Oceanispirochaeta sp. M1: one gene and its partner. The protein of the gene in region 1 interacts with the protein of each later gene in a pairwise test. Links are inferred from orthologs where the notes say so. Each region holds a gene or a part of one and is shown on either strand. Other genes may lie near its edges.

What was found.
Region 2: the proteins of ileS (region 1) and DV872_RS20740 interact in binary tests that used the Escherichia coli proteins (3 or more experiments, as listed by UniProt). The link is inferred for Oceanispirochaeta sp. M1 from one-to-one orthologs.

Annotation. Positions count from the first base shown.
Region 1 is NZ_QQPQ01000034.1:30,642-40,707, reverse strand. The notes cover bases 3,324-7,010. They hold ileS (isoleucine--tRNA ligase), read right to left. Parts: upstream 6,659-7,010; coding sequence 3,524-6,658; downstream 3,324-3,523. Other genes in these bases: DV872_RS19785 (DUF2442 domain-containing protein), read right to left, coding at 6,868-7,010; DV872_RS19795 (CotH kinase family protein), read left to right, coding at 3,324-3,453. Also shown: DV872_RS19810 (nucleotidyltransferase domain-containing protein), read right to left, coding at 1-161; DV872_RS19805 (hypothetical protein), read right to left, coding at 176-1,057; DV872_RS19800 (porin), read left to right, coding at 1,307-2,188; more of DV872_RS19795, read left to right, coding at 2,188-3,323; more of DV872_RS19785, read right to left, coding at 7,011-7,146; DV872_RS19780 (nucleotidyltransferase domain-containing protein), read left to right, coding at 7,302-7,703; DV872_RS19775 (DUF86 domain-containing protein), read left to right, coding at 7,693-8,106; DV872_RS19770 (ATP-binding protein), read right to left, coding at 8,091-9,452; DV872_RS19765 (DUF4956 domain-containing protein), read right to left, coding at 9,574-10,066. UniProt on the Escherichia coli protein: Catalyzes the attachment of isoleucine to tRNA(Ile). As IleRS can inadvertently accommodate and process structurally similar amino acids such as valine, to avoid such errors it has two additional distinct tRNA(Ile)-dependent editing activities.
Region 2 is NZ_QQPQ01000038.1:32,288-41,578, reverse strand. What follows is about bases 2,349-5,260. They hold DV872_RS20740 (substrate-binding domain-containing protein), read right to left. Parts: upstream 4,308-5,260; coding sequence 3,390-4,307; downstream 2,349-3,389. Other genes in these bases: aroE (shikimate dehydrogenase), read right to left, coding at 4,559-5,260; DV872_RS20745 (sugar ABC transporter ATP-binding protein), read right to left, coding at 2,349-3,317. Also shown: DV872_RS20755 (hypothetical protein), read right to left, coding at 1-844; DV872_RS20750 (ABC transporter permease), read right to left, coding at 868-1,815; more of DV872_RS20745, read right to left, coding at 1,812-2,348; more of aroE, read right to left, coding at 5,261-5,419; DV872_RS20730 (NAD(P)-dependent oxidoreductase), read right to left, coding at 5,457-6,398; DV872_RS20725 (LacI family DNA-binding transcriptional regulator), read right to left, coding at 6,660-7,652; DV872_RS20720 (ATP-binding protein), read right to left, coding at 8,139-9,291. UniProt on the Escherichia coli protein: Part of the ABC transporter complex RbsABC involved in ribose import. Binds ribose. Also serves as the primary chemoreceptor for chemotaxis.

The DNA of each region.
Region 1 (10,066 bases):
AACTCGATTCCAGTCAGATCTGTACGTATAAAAAGATCTATATCACCACCTCTGGCATTGTCATCGCTGCGGGACCCGAACAAGGACACCGTTGATCCTTCTGGAAAATATTTACTTACAACCTCTTTTATGCTCTGTATCTCATATTGCTTCAGTCTCATAAACTAATTATAGGCTATTGAGCATTAAAAGTAGAGAGAAAATGCCCCCAGCCGGGGGCTGTCATATTCCAGTTATCAAGAATAATGGTTGCACCGTCAATCTTGAGGTTTAGCTCGCTCATGGCCAGCCGTTCCTCTTCGGATTCAGAGAGTCCCAGACGTCCAGCAAGGAAGATTCTGAGCCCCAGAGCCCAGAAACGGGTACTGCCGGCCTCGGCAAAACGGAACTCTCCATTCAGGCTGTAACGCCCGTCATCGGCAGGAATCATGGAGATAAGAAGTGAACTGCCCTCGGGAACCACGGGAAGCCCCTCAGGCATGGGGAATACAGCCAGATCGGGGAGATAGAACAAAAGGGCGGCATTACCGCTCTCCCACCACTCCCGGTCTTCAGCACTTAATACAGAATTATCCTCAGGAAATTTCATCAGCGCAGACTGCAGCACATGGAGTCTGGGATCAGCACTGGCAGCCAGGAGAGTATTTTTATAAATGGTGTCGGCAAGAATGCCGTCTGGACCTTTATAGGTCTTCTCTTCATTCTTTGACCATCCTGGAGATTTTTTCAGGGAACGTCTGACAAAAAATGCCGGATATTCCCCCTCCATCATTCCGGAAAACTCCAGGGGCTTACCGAATCTGGCAGAAATAACAGTGTTATGTGTCCGTTCAAGGGCTGGATAGATCTCTGATGAGTCAACGGGCAATATATCTTTTAGAAGCTCATAGGAGAGCTCAGGGTGGACTGAAGGTCTGGCCAGAAGATAGAAATCATCTGTAGACGGCAGGACCGCCAGGGGATCTGAATCCTGGGGAGGCATAACCGGCCTTGTTGTACAGGCAAAAAAAGACAGACTGCAGAGCAGGTATATAAGATAAGTTTTTGTCTGTTTCATAGAATGAATCTCCAAATGGTTCTTTTTAAGAAATACTGAATGACTGTGTGAGATTATATACAATAATACTCTATAAATGATTCTTCAAGACGTATTCTTTTAATAATTTATATTGACTGGTTATCTGATTTTTCCATAAATTATATTGTGCATTACAAAAATATTTACATCCTGTTCTTTTTATCAGTTATTTCAACTTTATCGCTCTATTCTTTCGATCTGTATGAAAGCAAAAAGAATAATATAAATTTGAATCTCATTATCGGCAGCAGCTTCAAGTATGAAGCCGATTCATTCCCGGGGCGAGCCGGTTTTGAACTGACTGAGGCAGAAATAAAAACCAGTGGAACCTATCTGGAGAAGCTGAAATATTCTCTCTCCTTTGATCTCTCAGAGTTGATTGGAGATGATCCGGCCTTGAAAAATGCCTATATCCAATACAATTTTGCAGATCCATTCAGAATCAGGGCAGGTCAATCAAAAATACCCTTTGGACAGGAATATTCCCTTGGCGTGAGTGACAGAGTCTATATAACTCACTCTGAAGGAAGTAAGCTGATTGTTCCTGACCGTTCTGTGGGTACAATCATTTCCGGAAAAAATATATTTAACAGCTTTGGCTATAAGTTAGGTATTCATAATTCTTCGACTTATGAAGAAGAGGAAAATGTATCAGGCCACATCGTATTCAGCGGCAACCTTTTTTATAACAACAAAGGGATAAAAACAGGATATGAACTGCTTTATTCAAGTGATGAAACCTTTTCTCATGGTGCATATCTCCAGTTGAATCTCCCCCTGAAGAAAGATATAAATTTATTTTTTATTGGAGAGTATCTCGAACAGCGCTACTTTAATTACCACTGGAATCACAGCCTCTATACGGCAGTTTCTCTCAGGGTCAATGCCTGGGAACCGTTGATCTACTTTGATTACTTCAATGACAATGTAGGATATGACGGAGTGGAGGATAAGCTGATTCCAGGCCTCGGTTTCAATGTCTATTTTTTAAATGATAAATTAAGACTGCTGTGTGATTTAAGAACAGAATATTTATTTTCCCAACCCGAAGATTATACACACAAAATCCATAACCACAGCCTCACTGTTAAGTTGATACTGGAGATATGATGTCCCTCATACTGATTCTTCTATTCAGCCTTAGCTTTAACAGCTGTTCCTTTATGAATTCACCTGTTCTGCCCTACGAAAATCAGGAAGCCATGGGACTTCCCGTATTCTACATCCATCCCAAACCCATAAGTAAAGATTTTTACTCACCGGCGACTGTGATCTATAAAGGGAAAAGTTATGATGCCGAGGCCAGAATCAGAGGCGGATTCACGGCATACAGCCCGAAAAAGAGCTACACAATCCGTTTTTCTGACAGTGATCTCTTTAATGACCCGGAATTAGGGTCTGAAGGATTTACTGATCGGAAAAAGATTCTGTTAGTAGCCGACTTTGATGACAACTCTCATATCAGAAACCGTCTTGCACAGAAGATCTGGGAAATGATGCAGGATCAGGGAGGGGGTCTTTACTCCAGCCCTGTTATTCAGACCGACAGTTCTGTGGTCTATACCAATGGATCATTTGAAGGACTCTACACGGTAATTGATGCGGTAAACGAACAGTATTTCGATAGATATGCCGACAGCTCTACCACCCCATCCCTGGACTCTGTAGAGATGACATCAGGAGGGAATCTCTACAAGGGAGATACCCGGGAGGCTAATTTCTACATTAAAAATGAACTCTATGATGGATTCAGTAAGAAAATGGGGACTCCCGAAAGCGGAAACCGCGGAGCCTATGACGATTTGACTGATCTTATCCTGTTTGTCAATAACAGCAGTGATGATGAGTTTGCTGATGCCAGTGATGGATTTTCAACAATGGCCAGTGTGGAGAGTTATTACGACTGGTGGTTTTTCAGCTCCTTTATCAGCGCCGGTGATTCCATGAATAAAAATGCCTATCATTATCATAACCCCCATGGACTATGGTATTTCCTCCCCTGGGATTATAACCAGAGTTTCGGACAGAATTATATAACAAAAAGGAAATCCCCTTCCTTCAGTAAATACGCCCAAAGCCAGAATGGTATTTTCAAAAGACTTGTCAATCATCCAGGCTATGAAACAGCACAAAACAGCAGATACAGTGAGATGTTAGACACGGCTCTTGAGCTGGATCAGATTCTCGCTGAGGTCGATACTCTATGGGATGAGGTTCAGGAAGCAGCAGAGGCCGACTGGGATAAGTGGGGCAAAGAATATAGGTCCTATGAGTGGTGGGAGAACAGAGATGATTTTACGACACCCCGGGAAGAAGTGGACTATATAAAGATGTGGATTACTTCCATCCATGGTCAGGCAAAGTCACAGTTCTAAAAAAAACCCGCTAATCTTAAACAGACTACCGGGTTAATATTTCATTTAATAATCAAATCAGGCTTGCGAATCAGGCCTTAACAAGAGCGATATGACAAGGTTCGTCATCACCGCAGCTGCCTTCAGAAGCACCCTCTTTGACTTCCCAGCTCCAGCTTTCACCCAGAGTTTCACTCAAGAGATGATCTTCAAAGGTACTGACCGCCGCTTTCACAGAGTCGGAGCCGTTGATAAAGAGGTTGATTCTATCTGTAACTTCCAGGCCGCTCTCCTTACGAAGATTCTGGATGCTTCTGACGATGTCACGCACCATACCTTCCTGAAGCAGCTCCTCTGTAATCTCGGGGTCCAGGGCGATGGTAAGATCTCCCTCGTTGAGAACCTTGAGATTCTCTTTTTCCGATCTGTTGACCACCACAGATTCTTCGGTGATATCGATGGAATTATGCTCCTTCCCTTCAAAGCCGACACTCAGAGTGGCTCCTTCCAGGAGGGAGATGATCTCGGAAGAGCTGAGTTCGGCTATACGGCCGGCGGCGGTTTTCATATCCTTACCAAGCTGTTTACCCAGGACGCGGAAGTTGGCCTTCACCGAATACTCTACAAGGTCTTCCTCATTTTCCCTGAAGTAGACCTCCTTGACATTCAGCTCTTCGGCAATTATATCTTCCATCTCCCGGAGAATTTTCTTCTCTTCTCCGTTTCTTGTAACGATATGTATGGCCTTCAGGGGCTGACGTGTTTTCAGATTATGCATGGCTCTCAGGGCTCTTCCCATTGAAACAGCCTGCTGGGTCAGATCCATCTTTCTTTCAAGAATCCGATCCCTGTCCTCCTCCCTGGCCACAGGGTAGTCGCAGAGGTGGATACTCTCGGGCATCTCTTCTGTCTTGAGGTTGCGGTAGATCTCTTCGGTGACAAAGGGGATAAAGGGGGAAGCAACCTTCACCAGGGTCATCAGAGCATGCCAGAGGGTACCGTAGGCCTGCATCTTGTCACCGTCATTCTCGGACTTCCAGAAACGGCGGCGGGAGCGGCGGATGTACCAGTTATTCAACAGGTCAATGAAATTCACGATGGGTTCGATGGCCTTCTGAATATCATAGCCATCCAGATAGGTCGTAACTTCCTGCACCAGATGGAGGGTCTCTGAGAGAATCCACTGATCCAGAGGGTTCTCAGGCTTCACAGGGGGCTCTGAGGGAGCGGCATCGTCAATATTGGCATAGGTGACGAAGAAGCTGTAGGAGTTCCACAGGGGGATGATGATGCTCTTGAGAACATCCTTAACACCCTCGTTGGTAAACTTGAGACTCTCGGCCCTGACAACGGCGGAGTTCATCAGAAAGAGACGCAGGGCATCGGCCCCGAATTTATTGATGACCTCCATGGGGTCTGTGAAGTTCCGCAGTGATTTGGACATCTTCTTGCCGTCTTCTGCCAGAACAAGACCGTTGACAACAACATTTTCGAAGGCAGGGCTGTCAAACAGGGACGCTGCCAGAATTGTAAGGGTATAGAACCAGCCCCGGGTCTGATCCAGACCCTCGCAGATAAACTTGGCGGGGAAGTTGGCCTCGAACCACTCCTTGTTCTCAAAGGGGTAATGCACCTGTGCATAGGGCATGGAACCCGATTCAAACCAGCAGTCCAGAACCTCGGGGATTCTTTTCATTGTCCCCTTGCCGCAGGAGCATTCCCATGTAATATCATCCACAAAATGCTTGTGGAGGTCTTCCACGTCTGCTCCGGACTTCTCTTTAAGCTCGGCCTTGCTGCCGATGCATTCACGTGCTTCACAGGCATCACATTCCCAGATGGGGATGGGGTTGCCCCAGTAGCGGTTCCGGCTGATGGCCCAGTCCCGGGCATTCTCCAGCCATTTACCGAAGCGCCCCTTCTTGAGGTGTTCGGGAACCCAGTTGACCTTGTCGTTGGCCCCCAGCATCTTATCCTTCACCTTGCTGATATCCACAAACCAGGAACCCACGGCCTTGTAGATCAGAGGACTGTCGCATCTCCAGCAGTGGGGATAGGAGTGAAGGATCTGATCCCGTTTGACAAGCTTCCCCTCCTCCTTGAGACGGCTCATGATGTCTTTGTCGCAGTCTTTGACAAAGCGTCCCTCATAGTCGGGGACCTCTGATGTAAACTGGCCCTCGTCGTCTACGGGGCAGACAACGTCAATCCCTGTATGCTTGAGGACGGCATAGTCCTCCTCACCGAAACCGCTGGCGGTATGGACAATTCCCGTACCGTCTTCGGTGGTGACATGATCTCCGGTAAAGGTCTTGTAGGCACCCTGCTCTTTCCGATCCGGAAAGTACGGGAAGATGGGCTCATAACTGATCCCTGTAAGATCCCGACCCTTTTTGGTCCAGATAACCTGGTATTCCTCTTCACTCTTGTAGTAGGCGGAAACACGCTCTGCGGCAAGGATATAGAATTCATCCCCGTCCTTGAGCTTCACATAGTCAATGTCTTCCCCCAGGGTCAGAGCCAGGTTGGAGATCAGGGTCCAGGGTGTGGTGGTCCAGGCCAGGAAGTATGTAGACTCTTCATCCTCTAACTTGAATCTTATTGTTATGGCCGGATCATTGACGTCCTTGTAACCTCCCAGGTTCAGCTCATGATTACTCAGAGGAGTGGAACAGCGGGGACAGGTGGGGAGGATGTAATGGCCCTTATAGACGAGCCCCTTGTCCCAGAGGGACTTGAAGACCCACCAGATGGATTCCATATAATCGGCGTCCATTGTCTTGTAGTCGTTATCAAAATCGACCCAGCGGCCCATACGGGTGATCACCTGACGCCACTCCCCCGTATAGCGGAGAACGATGGAACGGCAGGCTTCGTTGAACTCGGTGACACCGAATTTTTCAATCTCCGTCTTACCGGAGATGCCCAGTTCCTTCTCCATTTCGTATTCCACGGGCAGACCGTGACAATCCCAGCCGAATCGTCGCTCGACTCTCTTGCCCTTCATGGTCTGGTAGCGGGGAATAATATCCTTGAGAGTTCCCGGTACGAAGTGACCGAAGTGAGGAAGACCTGTGGCAAAGGGAGGACCGTCGTAAAAGACATAGTCCTCGGCACCTTCACGCACGGATATGGATTTCTCAAAAATAGTATTCTCTTCCCAGAATTTCTGTATTTTCTCTTCCATCTTCGGGAAGTCAACTCTGGGATCTACGGGGGTATACAAAACTTTTCTCCTGTTTATTACCTCATCCCAAAGCCATCATAAAAGGGCCCGGAACAGGTACGAATTCATGGAGTGTATTTTACTGTAGTTGGGGGATAATAAGCAAGGGCGGTACTGCCTTTCGCTAGTCCGGGGTTTCCGGATCACAATCACGCCGCCGGTCGTCCGGGGCATATTTATGCTGTCTATCGCAGATAAGGTCTAAGGGTTTAGGGGAGTAAGGGATCACTGACATCCTTAGCATTTTCATATATCGAGTCAGGATCTATATCCAAACAATTATACGGATCAAAATTACCACTCAAATCCCATGCTAATGTATTATTCAGAACTGTACACTTTTCAGTAAAAGTTACAACATCGGCTATCTTTTTAAAGACACCTTTATTCAACAACGGTTTTGCATCAAACTGTTTTATCATACCATCTGAAAAATAAACAATAACGGAAAAATCTTCATTAGGAATCACTTGTACGACTTCATGCATAATAAATTCTCCTACTTTAAAGGTTCTATCCTGTGGATTTCTCCATGGTTCATTGCTAAATCCCAATTTTCCAGTAATTCATCCTTATGCAACTCACACCAGGCTAAAACCACAATCTGGGGACAAAGCTGATCCTGCCGTGTTATACTTCAGTCATGGAAAGAGGGGAGATTCTCAGCAGTATAAGCAGTTATTTTGAATCCCGCGAGGAGATCCACACCGTTATTGTCTATGGATCGGTAGCTGATGGAAGTTCAGGACGGGACAGTGATGTAGATATTGCACTGGCCTCATTCACAGCTCTGGATTACAAGATCTTAGTTCAAATGAATGCAGATCTACAGATAAGACTCCACAGAAATATTGACCTTATAGACCTGGATAAGGCGAAAGGTCTTATCCATTACAAGATAATAAGTAAAGGGGTTCGTCTGAAGTATTCAAGCAGAGAACTGACCGGACATATGATCCGGGCCCTGGATTTTAAAACGGACTTTCTACCCCAGTTACAGGCCATGCAGATTAAAAGGATAGAAAAAACAGCCTATGGAACCTGAAATACTTATAGCCAAGTTGGAATCCCTGAGCCGCTGTATCCTCAGAATCGAAAGTAAATGCCCCGAGAATAGTCAAAGTCTCAAAGAAGATCTCGATTTACAGGACATTATCGTTATAAATCTGGAAAGGGCCGTACAGCAATGTGTTGATACGGGCCTCCATATCTTGAGCGATTATAACGGTTCACCCATAAACAGTATGGCAGATGTGTTCCAATCCCTGGCAGGAAACAAGATCATCAGCGAAAAATTGGCAGGGAATCTTATTGCCGCCGTCGGTTTCCGTAACATTGCCGTCCACGAATACAGATCCATTGACTGGAATATCGTGTGGACCATAATAAATGACAATCTCAGTGATTTCAGGGACTTTCAGAAAGCCCTTCTTCATTTGATCCATTGATTAATAATGGATGATAGACGTCCTGCGAAATACAGAGGCAGGGATTGAAGTGAAAATGTCAGAGTTTCCCTATACTGACTCTTATTCTGCACCTGTACCTCCAGCATCTGAAAAGAGGGTTTGTTCATATCAAAGCGTATTGCCCTATTCTCCCCCTTATGAGACATAAACTGATGAAGTGATTTCAGGGTTCCGCTTTTTCCTGCTTTTACTTCAATAGGAATCAGCTTTCCTTCATGAGGAATGACATAATCGACCTCAGCATTATTGCTTTTTCCTTCCCGCAGCCAATAATGCAGCTCATGATGATAATACAATAACAATTCCTGACCAATAAACTGCTCTGCAATACTTCCTTCATTAATCAAAGTCCGTTCATCCATCTTGCGAAGTATATCCCAGTTGAGGCCGGTCAAATGATTCATTAATCCGATATCCAGAAAGAGGATTTTAAATACTCTCTCATTGCGACCTGCCCTCAGAGGAATTCCCGAACAATCAGAATGATAAACAAGGGAACAGAGTTTCGCCTTTGACAAAAGATCTAGAACCCTTCGAACTTCTGCGGCCTTATCATCAGGACTGAGATGAACATATTTTATTTTCTTCCCCACTTGAAGAGGAATTCTATTTAAAATTTGCTGTAAACGGATCAGATCTGATTTTCTGGCGTATTTAGCAAAATCATCCTGATAGGTATCAATCAAGGATCTATGAACATCAGAAACGGTATAGGGATCTTCCTGAAAAGCCAGAACTGCTTCAGGCATGCCCCCACAATACAAATAATCTCTCTGATATTTTAATAAAGCCTGATGCCTGGAATCAGCCATAAGATCCCCTGGCTCATGTTCCTTATAGAAACCATGCAGTTCTTCATCCTGGTGTAACAGAAACTCATCGAAACTCATCGGCCCCAGATGATAATAAGTAATTCGTCCTACAGGCATGGAAAAGGAATGATCTGACAGAGTAAACTCTAATAATGACCCAGCCGCAATAACCGCTAACTCTGGTTTTTCTTCATAAAAATAACGGAGAGCCTGCAATGCATAGGGAGTCGATTGAATCTCATCCAGAAATAGCAGAGCATTCTCATCTGATGAAATGGAGCCGCATATACCCTCAATTTCCAGTAAAATGCTCTCAAGGTTCATTGTTTTGAAAACTTTATCAAGTGAAAGATATTTTTCCAGATTCAATTCATAAAGTTTAAGATTGTGTTCTTTGGCAAATAACCTGACAAGTGTTGATTTCCCCACCTGCCTGGCACCTCTCAGGATCATTGGTTTTCTTCTGGGAGAATCAAACCAGGCATTCAAATCCTTCAGTGCATTTCGATACATGATAAAACACCCCCTTGTTTTGTCTTAGTTACTAATATTTTAAGGGGTTATTTTGTCATAATCAAGATATTATCAGCAACTAAACCTGTTTATTTAGGGATAATCATTGACTGGCTTCGAACTATTTCCTGGCAATCCGAATATCAAGGGAAGAATCATTACTGAATATCTCTTCTATGTCACTATGAACCTTACGAACTTCCATACGGTTGCGGAGGCTCTGGGTATAGCGGACTTTAATCTTATCCTTACTGGTTCTGATCTCCATCAACATTGTATCGCCACCCAGAGATTCTCTCAGTTTTTGAATTGTATCATCATAGAAATTTATCTTTTTAAAGCTGATATTGATTTCATAGTTAAAACTGGAAGGAAGGGACATACCGAATTTTATCTTACTTAAAAAAATCATCATAAATCCAACAAAGAATGTCAGAATCAGGGCATGAAGAAAAAAGGCCAGACCACAGGAGATCCCCACAACAATACCAAGGAATATAAAGGACATGTCTATGGGGTTGCTGACGGCCGTTCTGAAGCGCACTATGGAGACAGCACCGATAAGACCAAAGGCGACCACCATATTTGAGGCGATCATCATCATGGCCCCGGCC
Region 2 (9,291 bases), on another replicon or contig:
GTTCAGAAAAGAGGGGATCAACATTTAAATCCCAATCAATCACATCGATTAAATAATCAAAATCACCTCTCTTGTCTTCGGGTGTATTCTTCCACAGCAGGGATTCATCGATAATCTGATTGTTTACCAGAGACTGGTACATGGCAAAGACATCCGATGCCATCTGAGGTTCATAGGTGCAGAAACTACCCGGTGCATGAAGAACCCCCGGAGGGACGTTCCACCCCGTGCCCGGTACAAGTTTATAGGCGGTGGACAGGTTTGTAATCCCGTTATCCCCCTTGTTAAAGGCTTTCAAGGCATCCAGGACCTGTTTCCTGGTCGTACCCGGCTTCAATCCGAAAAAAGTATGGGGAAAATCTCCGCCGTGATTGTTCAGCTGGGGTGGAAAGTAATAGGCTTCGGGTTTTCCCATTTCCCCCACCAGAGAGGCATGTTTATCCCGATGGTGTATGTGGTGCGGCAGGGGGCCCAGGTTGTCAAAAAATTTAGAAAACATCGGCCATTTGCCATAGGACTGCCAGAGAGCATTTCCAATCAGCGAACCCTTGAGCTCCTCCACAGCATCTCTGAGGAGAAATTGTTCCGATTCACCCCCTTTTTCAAAGAGGACAAAGCTCAGGCCCTCATTTTCCGAAGTATCGGGGCCGTTGTCTGCGGGGGTAGTGGATGAGAACCAACGCTCATCAATTCCACCACGATGCCCTCCCATGGCGTAATAGTCATCGGGATGGAGCTTGATCCGTCTTCCGGGCACACAGAACGATCGGGGCACCCAGGTCGGTGTCAGCCTCAGAATCCCTTTTCCATCATCAAATGCATTATGAATAGCAGAACGGCTCATATTAAACTCCTTTTTTATGAGATTCAGTCCCGTAGCCTGTCTAGAAGCACGGCCCCAATAATTATAATTCCCTTAACCACAAGCTGAAAATAGGCATTGATACCCAGAAGATTCATCCCGTTGTTTATGACGCCTATCATAAGGGCACCGATAAAAGTCCCCCATATGGCACCTCTGCCTCCCTGGAGACTCGTCCCACCGATAACAACGGCTGCAATAACGTCCAGTTCAAAGCCGGTCCCGGCAATGGGCTCGGCTGAGTTCAACCTGGATGTGATGATAATGGCGCTGATCGCCGCCGTCAGACCCGATATGGCGTAAATGATTGTTTTAAAGAAAGTTACATTAATCCCAGACAAACGGACTGTCTCTTCATTACCGCCGATGGCGTAGGTATAGCGGCCCAGGCGTGTCTGGGTGAGAACTCCCCAGGCCAACAGGACTGTCGCAACAAATATGATGCTGGGGATGGGGATACCCAGGATATACCCCCCGCCGATCTGGCGAAAGTCGGGATCAAAACCGGATATGGGATAGCCCTTGCTGTATATAAGCGTCAGCCCCCGGGCGATACTCATCATACCCAGAGTAACGACAAAGGGCGTGATTTTCCCCAGATTGATAATAAGGCCGTTCACAAGGCCGAAGAGAAATCCTACAAGAAGTGTGATGAATACGACAGGAAACAAACCAAAGCCTGCTTTCAGCATCCCCGCACTTACAACTCCTGATATAGCAAGGAGAGACCCGACAGAGAGATCAATCCCCCCCGTAAGAATGACAAAGGTCATACCAACGGCCATGATGCCGTAGATTGAAGTCTGCCTGAACACGTTGAGGATGTTAATCGGACTGAGAAAGACCGGCGACATGATAGCCAGAATGAGACAGATCAGAAAAAATGCGATTATAATGCCATAGTTTTTCAGGATACTTTTAATGTTCGTACTCCTGTTTTTAAGACTTTTCATGGGGTCACTCCTTTATCATGGAGGCCGAGAGAGTATTCCATCACTTCTTCCTGATCACTTTCGCCTCTTTTGAATTTTTTCACGATACGCCCGTCGTATACGACTTCGATGCGGTCGCTCATGTTCATAATTTCAGTCAGTTCCGAGGATACCAGGATGATTCCCGCTCCTTCTCTGGCCAGTTCCTGTATCAGTTTATAGATCTCTACCTTGGCCCCCACATCAATTCCCCGGGTCGGTTCATCAAAGATATAGAGATGACAATCCCGGATAAACCACTTAGACAGAACGACTTTCTGCTGGTTACCACCAGAGAGATTTTTAGCAAGTTGTCGGATAGTGGGTGTTTTAATGTCAATTTTTTTGATCATATTCTTCACCTTTCCGCTGATAAATGTCCTTTTCAGGATTCCCAGCACCGAATAGAGATCGAGAACTGTCAGTGCCGAATTATCAAAAATAGAGAGGCCCAGTATGAGTCCCTGTTTTTTGCGCTCCTCGGGTATTAATCCTATTCCCAGGCGGACTGCATCCCGGGGATTTCTGATTGAGACTTCACTGCCCTCCAGATAAATCTTTCCGGAATCCTTTTTTCGATGGCCGTAAATGAGTTCCATAATCTCGGTGCGCCCTGCTCCCACCAACCCGGAGAAGCCGACAATCTCACCCTTATGGACAGAGAAGGAAACATCCCGACAGAGACTCTCCCGGGACAAGCCTTCAACCCTCAGAATCTCTTCTTTAATCTCTATTTCAGCCTTAGGATACTGCTCACTGAGCTTACGGCCGACCATATGACTTATGATTTCATTCACGGGAAAGTCTTTTTCTGGTTTTGTTATAATGTTTTTGCCATCTCTTAATACGGTGATTCGATCAGCAACGTGCTGGAGCTCTTCCAGACGATGTGAAATATAGATAATGGAGACTCCCCCGGCCTTTAAATTTGCAATAATCTTAAAGAGTTTATCTACTTCATTTCCTGTCAGGGGAGCCGTCGGTTCATCCATAATCAGAATATCCGACTTGAGGGACAGGGCTTTTACTATCTCGACCAGCTGCTGAATTGCCGGGCCTATTGTATATACCTTGGCTCTGGGATCCAGATCGATATCAAAGGAGGTCAGCAGTTCTTCCACCTGCCGGTACAGAGTCTTCCAGTCAATCAGTCCGTTTTTCTTCAAGGGCTCCCGCCCCAAATAGATATTTTCTGCTATTGAAAGATAACTGATAAGATTCAGCTCCTGATAGATGACGCTGATTCCTGCCTGAAGCATGGTTTTAAGTCCCACATTCTTCACGATCTCACCTCGCACCTCAATATGCCCCTCATCGGCCTTGTACATACCCGAAAGGACCTTCATCAGGGTCGATTTTCCAGCGCCGTTCTCTCCAACAAGAGCCAGGGTTTCGCCCTCTTCGAGTTCAAGATTGACATTATCCAAAGCTTTGACACCGGGAAAAGATTTACTGATTCCGGACATCCGTAACAATGTAGACATGTAATACACCTTTTTATAAAAAGGCCGGAGAACTCAATCACCGGCCCGGGTCAATCAAGTGATGAAATACAGTTATTCAGTAACGGGCAGAGGATTGATATAAACCGTACTCTTTGCCGGTTTTTTCCCGCTTGTAATATTGTCATAAAGGACCTGAAGTGCCAGACCTGCCTGCTGACCTGGAAACTGGTCAATCGTCGCGCTCAGCATACCATCGTTCATATAGGAGAAAGCATCGGTTGTCGCATCAAAGCCGACTGTGATGATGGTGGAAAGATCAAGCCCCGCTGCAGACATGGCTTCAATTGCCCCGATGATCATTTCATCATTGGCACCGAAGACTGCATCAAAATCAGGATAAGCGATTATAAGGTCCTCCATAACATTCTGTCCTTCAGAACGAGAGAATTCAGCCGTCTGGCTGACTATAACCTCGACATCGGATTGACTCATGATTTCATCAAAACCGGCCTTACGGTCAATGGCTGCGGAAGAACCAGGAGTCCCTTCCAGCTCGATGACCTTACCTTTGCCTCCCAGTTTTTCGATTATAAAACGAGCGGCCGAGCGGCCTCCCTCAATATTATCAGCTCCGACATGGATCAGGACTAAATCGCTGTTTGACTGCCGGTCTACTGTAGCGACGGGAATCCCCCCCGCAATGGCTGCTTCTATAGCCGGAACCAGAGAGTCGGTGGTCATGGGAGAGATGAGAATACCGTCGACTTTCTGGGCCATGAAATTTTCCATTCCGGACATCTGTGTTGATGACTGGTTCTGAGAGTCGTGAATAAGCAAAGTCATTCCCAGTTCGGCTGCTTTTGCTTTTGCCTCATCGGCCATAGTTACAAAGAAAGGAAACTGAAGTCCGGGAACGGTCATTCCTATTACAATTTCACCATCATCTTCAGCGTCCTTCTGTCCTCCCGCAAAGATCAGAACAGGGGCAATGAATGCCACGATACAGATAAAAACAAATAATTTTTTCATAAGAATCTCCTTAATGATTCATTTGTGTAACCGACTGAATTTTAATCTGGCCTGACTCACAAGTCAATTTTTATTTACAAATGGATGTTTATTATACCCCTGTGAAAGCAGACAATTTCCATGTCGGTCCAGTTCTTATGAAAATTCAATCTAAAGAGTATAAAGCACCTTCATTATTCATTTTTATATTCATATCATATATATATTTAGATTGAATTAGATGAGATATTAAAAACTATAATTCCTCGTTATCAAATGCTCTCAAAGACCTCCTTCAATACCTTTTTCATGACATCCGTGTCCGGTTTGAAACCGGTCCAGTATTCAAAACCGATCACACCCTGGGCTACAAGCATTCCCAATCCATCGATCACTCTGCAGCCCCTTTTTTTCGCATACCGCAGCAGTTGTGTTTCAGGCGGATTGGGAATAACATCCGCTACAACCATAGCCTCGGTCAAGGAATCCATATTCAAGGGTAAAACAGCCCCGATATCGGGATATAATCCGATACTCGTGGCGTTAATCACAACATCTGTACCCATCGGGATATCATAATCCCCATTCCACTTTACATAATCCGCTGCCGTGCCTGTCTTTTTATTCAGCAGATCCACCAGATCCTCTCCCCGTTCCCTGCTCCGGTTCACAACGGTTATGCGAGTTACTCCTGCCAGCGCCAGCTCCACTCCTATAGCTCTGGCGGCTCCACCGGCTCCGAAAATCACAATATTTTTCCCACCGGGATTCAGAACCTCTCTCAATGAAGATAAGAAGCCCTTCCCGTCGGTATTCTGTCCGACCAGCTCATCCCCTTCCCGCACGATACAATTCACCGCACCCATCAATGCCGCACTCTCCCCCAGTCTGTCCAGATACTGAATGACATCCACTTTGTGGGGTATGGTGCAATTACCTCCCCGAAAATTCATGGCTCGCATCCCCCGGACGGCATCACCCAGATCCTGACTATCCACTTCAATTGTCAAATACCGCCAATCCAGGTTATGATGAGCATAGGCCGCTTCGATCATCAGCTGTGTGGGATTTTCCGAAACCGGTTTCCCGAAAAGAGATGTCAATTCCTGCTTGAAATTCAATTTATCCGCCATTTTTTCATCCTATGTCATTTAATCCATACAACAGCTTTCAACCGGCAGGTTTACTCACAAGATTCCTGACTGTTTCATAAAGAGCTCTCTGCATTCTGACCGGAGGGAGTCCTCTCATCAAAAGGGACAGATCATCCATAAGCATTTCTCCGATCAAATTAAATGCCCAGGGAATGCCTCCTGCTCTGTGAGGAGACAGGATCATATTGTTGATACTTCTGACGGGATGGTCCGCCGTCATGGGTTCCTCGGGAAAGACATCAACAGCCGCAGAGAATTTTCCTCTGGATACAAAGTCTGTCAAAGAATCAAAGTCGACGACCGAAGCCCTGCTGAGGAGCATAAAAAATGCATCGGGCCGTATGAGGGAAAACTTATCTTTATTTAAAAATCCCTGATTGTCTTTTGTCACACCCGCCAGTACAAAAATAAACTGAGAACCCGAGAGAACATCATCGAGAGCTGCGGGAATGCAGTTGTTTTCAAGGATGACACTGTCGGGTATCCAGGGATCATATATTTTAATTCTGCAGTTGAATGGCTGAAGTAGTTTCAGCAAGGCTCTTCCCAGATTACCGAATCCGATGAATCCCACATCACTTCCTGAAAGAAGAACGGAATCTTTGCAGCTGTCTCCCAGATATGTTTCTTTTCCCTGGCGGAATTGTCTGTCTTCCCTCGTGACACCCCGGGCCAGATCGAGGGCGAAACACAAACCCATCTCCGCTACAGGCTTTGAATAGACCACTCCGCAGTTCAGCACATGTATATTCTTTTCAAAACAATAGTCGTAATCTATATTCTGATAGAAATTCCCTTCCACATTGAAAATCACTTTCAAACCGGGAGCCTTCAGAAGCCTTTCCCGGGGCATATCCATCTGCCCGATCAATGCAAAAGCATCAGGTAACTGTTTATCAAGCTCTTTATAATTGACTCTGCCATCCCCCAGATACCTGAAGTCGACGAGTTCATTCATTGCGGACATCCTCTCATCTGAGAAAATATGACTAAGCTTTTGAGGGAACGGACAGGCAATCACTTTGTTTTTCTTTTCCAATTCTTCACCCTTCCTTTATATTGTGCCAGACGGTCCATTTCGCTTCATAAAATAGACATGAGGATGCATTCTTAACCGTCTCTCGGCAAAGGTATCCTTGATAATACGACTCTTCATTTTCAGAACTCTTCTCTCACATGATAACGATTACGCAATCGTTATCATGTGAATCAAAAAAATTTAGGGTGCCGACTCCCTCACGATCAGTTCAGGTTCAAAAACGAAATGAGATCGATCAAGGCTGCCTCCGTCCGCAAGAGTATCAATAATCTCAACAGCCTTGCGGCTCATCTCTTCATAGGGCTGTTTAATGGATGTAATTGTGGGGTAAATCATTGTGGAAAGAGAGATGTCATCCATACCGATTATGGCAACATCTTCGGGAATATGCCGGCCGATCCTCTGATAAGATGCGATCAACCCGGCCGCGATAATATCGCTTTGTGCCCAGACAGCATCCACATCACTGTTCAGCTCCTCAAACAGGTGCACAGCCTTCACGCCTGTTTCAAATGTAAAGGCCCCTTCAAATACATGATTGTCCTCCAGTACTATCCCGTTCTCTTGCAGGGTGTCACGAAAACCATTGAGTCTTTCCCGGACCAAAAGGATTTTCTGAGACCCCGTTACACAGGCGATATGCCTGTGTCCTGCCCGTAGAAAGTGTTCTGCCGCTATTTTTCCGGCTTTATAATTATCCAGGATCAGATTGGGGAGATTTTCATGATTCAGCGCCCGATCAATGATGATGACGGGTGTATCTGTTTTAGAGATGAAATTCAGGACCTGACTTTCATCAGAAACTCTGGATAGAATGATCCCGTTAATATTCCGTCTCAGAAGATTATCAAAGGCTTCGGCGGCTTTCTTCGGGTCATTATGAGTATTGCAGACAATCAGGCTCAGAGATTTATGAGAAGCATATTTTTCAGCATAATTGATAAAATTAACAAAACTGGGGTGACTTATTTCCGGCACAATAAAGCCGATCATATTCCCCTTCTTGATTCTCAATCCCTGAGCCATAAGATTCGGCTTATAATCGACTTTTCTTATGGCCTCTACCACTTTTTTCTTTGTGGGTTCTTCTACCTTCATGGCACCACTTATCACACGTGATACAGTAGAGACAGAGACACCGGCCAGTTTTGCCACATCTTTCATAGACGCCATAAAGGAAATCCCCCTTCATCCATGATAACGATTTCGCAAACATTACCATACACAGGTTCACTTGTCAATATTATTATCCGACCCGGGATACACGAAAAAAAACCATGGAGCTGTTGAATCCCATTGATCAGGGATAATACAGGCCTGTTTTTTTTGAGATGCAGATGAGACTTCATCGTTAATTTAAATGTACGATTGCATATTCTGATCATCCAAATGCATCATATCCGCTTAACAAATGTCACCCGATAGCCTCTAAGATGAGAGTTCACTGCAGTTTTTGAGAATCATAACTGATAAGAAGTGATTCTTCTTTATGGTCTTGAACTAATTGAGTAGATCTTCTGATGAATACAGATCCTATACCCGGTGAATCGCCTTATTGCGTTAGGGATTGGAAGGGCAGCGAAGCTGGTCTTTCCAAAGGAAAGACGGTTACCCCTGCAAAGCCCGGCCCCCGATCAGGGGGGAACGCCCAAAACACTTCTATTTAGGATTCAGAATATCTGAAATCATAAGGGAAATATCATGGATTCTGTAGGGTTTATTAAGTATGCCCAAAAGGCCTATATCCATCATAGATTCCAAATCCCTGTCCAGACCGAAGCCGGTGGCCAGAAGGGCTTTTATCCCGGGATTGATCTTCTTCATGGCCAGAAATGTCTGCTTGCCCGAAAGGCCCGGCATTATCATATCTGTAATCACCAGATCGATGGATTCCCAGTTGTTCTTGTAGTACTCTACAGCCTGTTCTCCATTTTCAAAGACCACAGGGTCATAACCTATCTCCCTGAGAATATCTTTACCGATATCTCTCAACATCTCTTCATCATCCACCAGAAGGATTCTCCCCCCTCTGCCGGCAACGGCTCTGTTATCCCTGAGGGGGACTGTTTCTTCACTGCTTGTTAAAGGGAAAAAGAGTTCGAATGTTGATCCGTACCCGATTTCGCTGTACACATCGATGGCGGCATCATGACTCTGAACTGTACCGTAAACGGCAGAAAGCCCCATTCCGGTCCCCTTTCCCTGTGATTTTGTGGTGAAAAAGGGATCAAAGATACTTTCTATGATTTCGGGGCTTATACCTGTACCGTTATCAGAGATATCCACCTCAATATATTCACCTGGTGTGATCTGTGAGTTCTTCTTTGCGGCGATACTCTCTGAGAAATATATATTCTTTGTAGTGATATTAATTTCGCCTCCATGGGGCATGGCATCCCGGGCATTCAAACCCAGATTGAGGAAGGTATTCTGAAGCTGTGCCCCATCACCCATGATTCTGGAGGATGGGGCATCCAGTTTGACAGAGATCTGAATATTCCGATCGATACTGCAGGTGAGCAGGTTCACAGCATCACTGAGGATCTTATGCAGATCCACCACTTTTAATTCCACATCACCTTTTCGAGCAAAATTCATGAGCTGATTTATCAGTTCACGGGCTCTGTTAATGGTTTTAATGATATTCTCTGTATAAGATTTCTGGACTGGATCATCTTCCATTTTGAGTGCAAGAAGTTCTGTATACCCCAGGATACCTCCCATCATATTATTGAAATCATGAGCTATACCGCCGGCCATCATGCCTATGGCATTCAGCTTCTCAGACTGACGGAGTTGACTTTCCATTCTC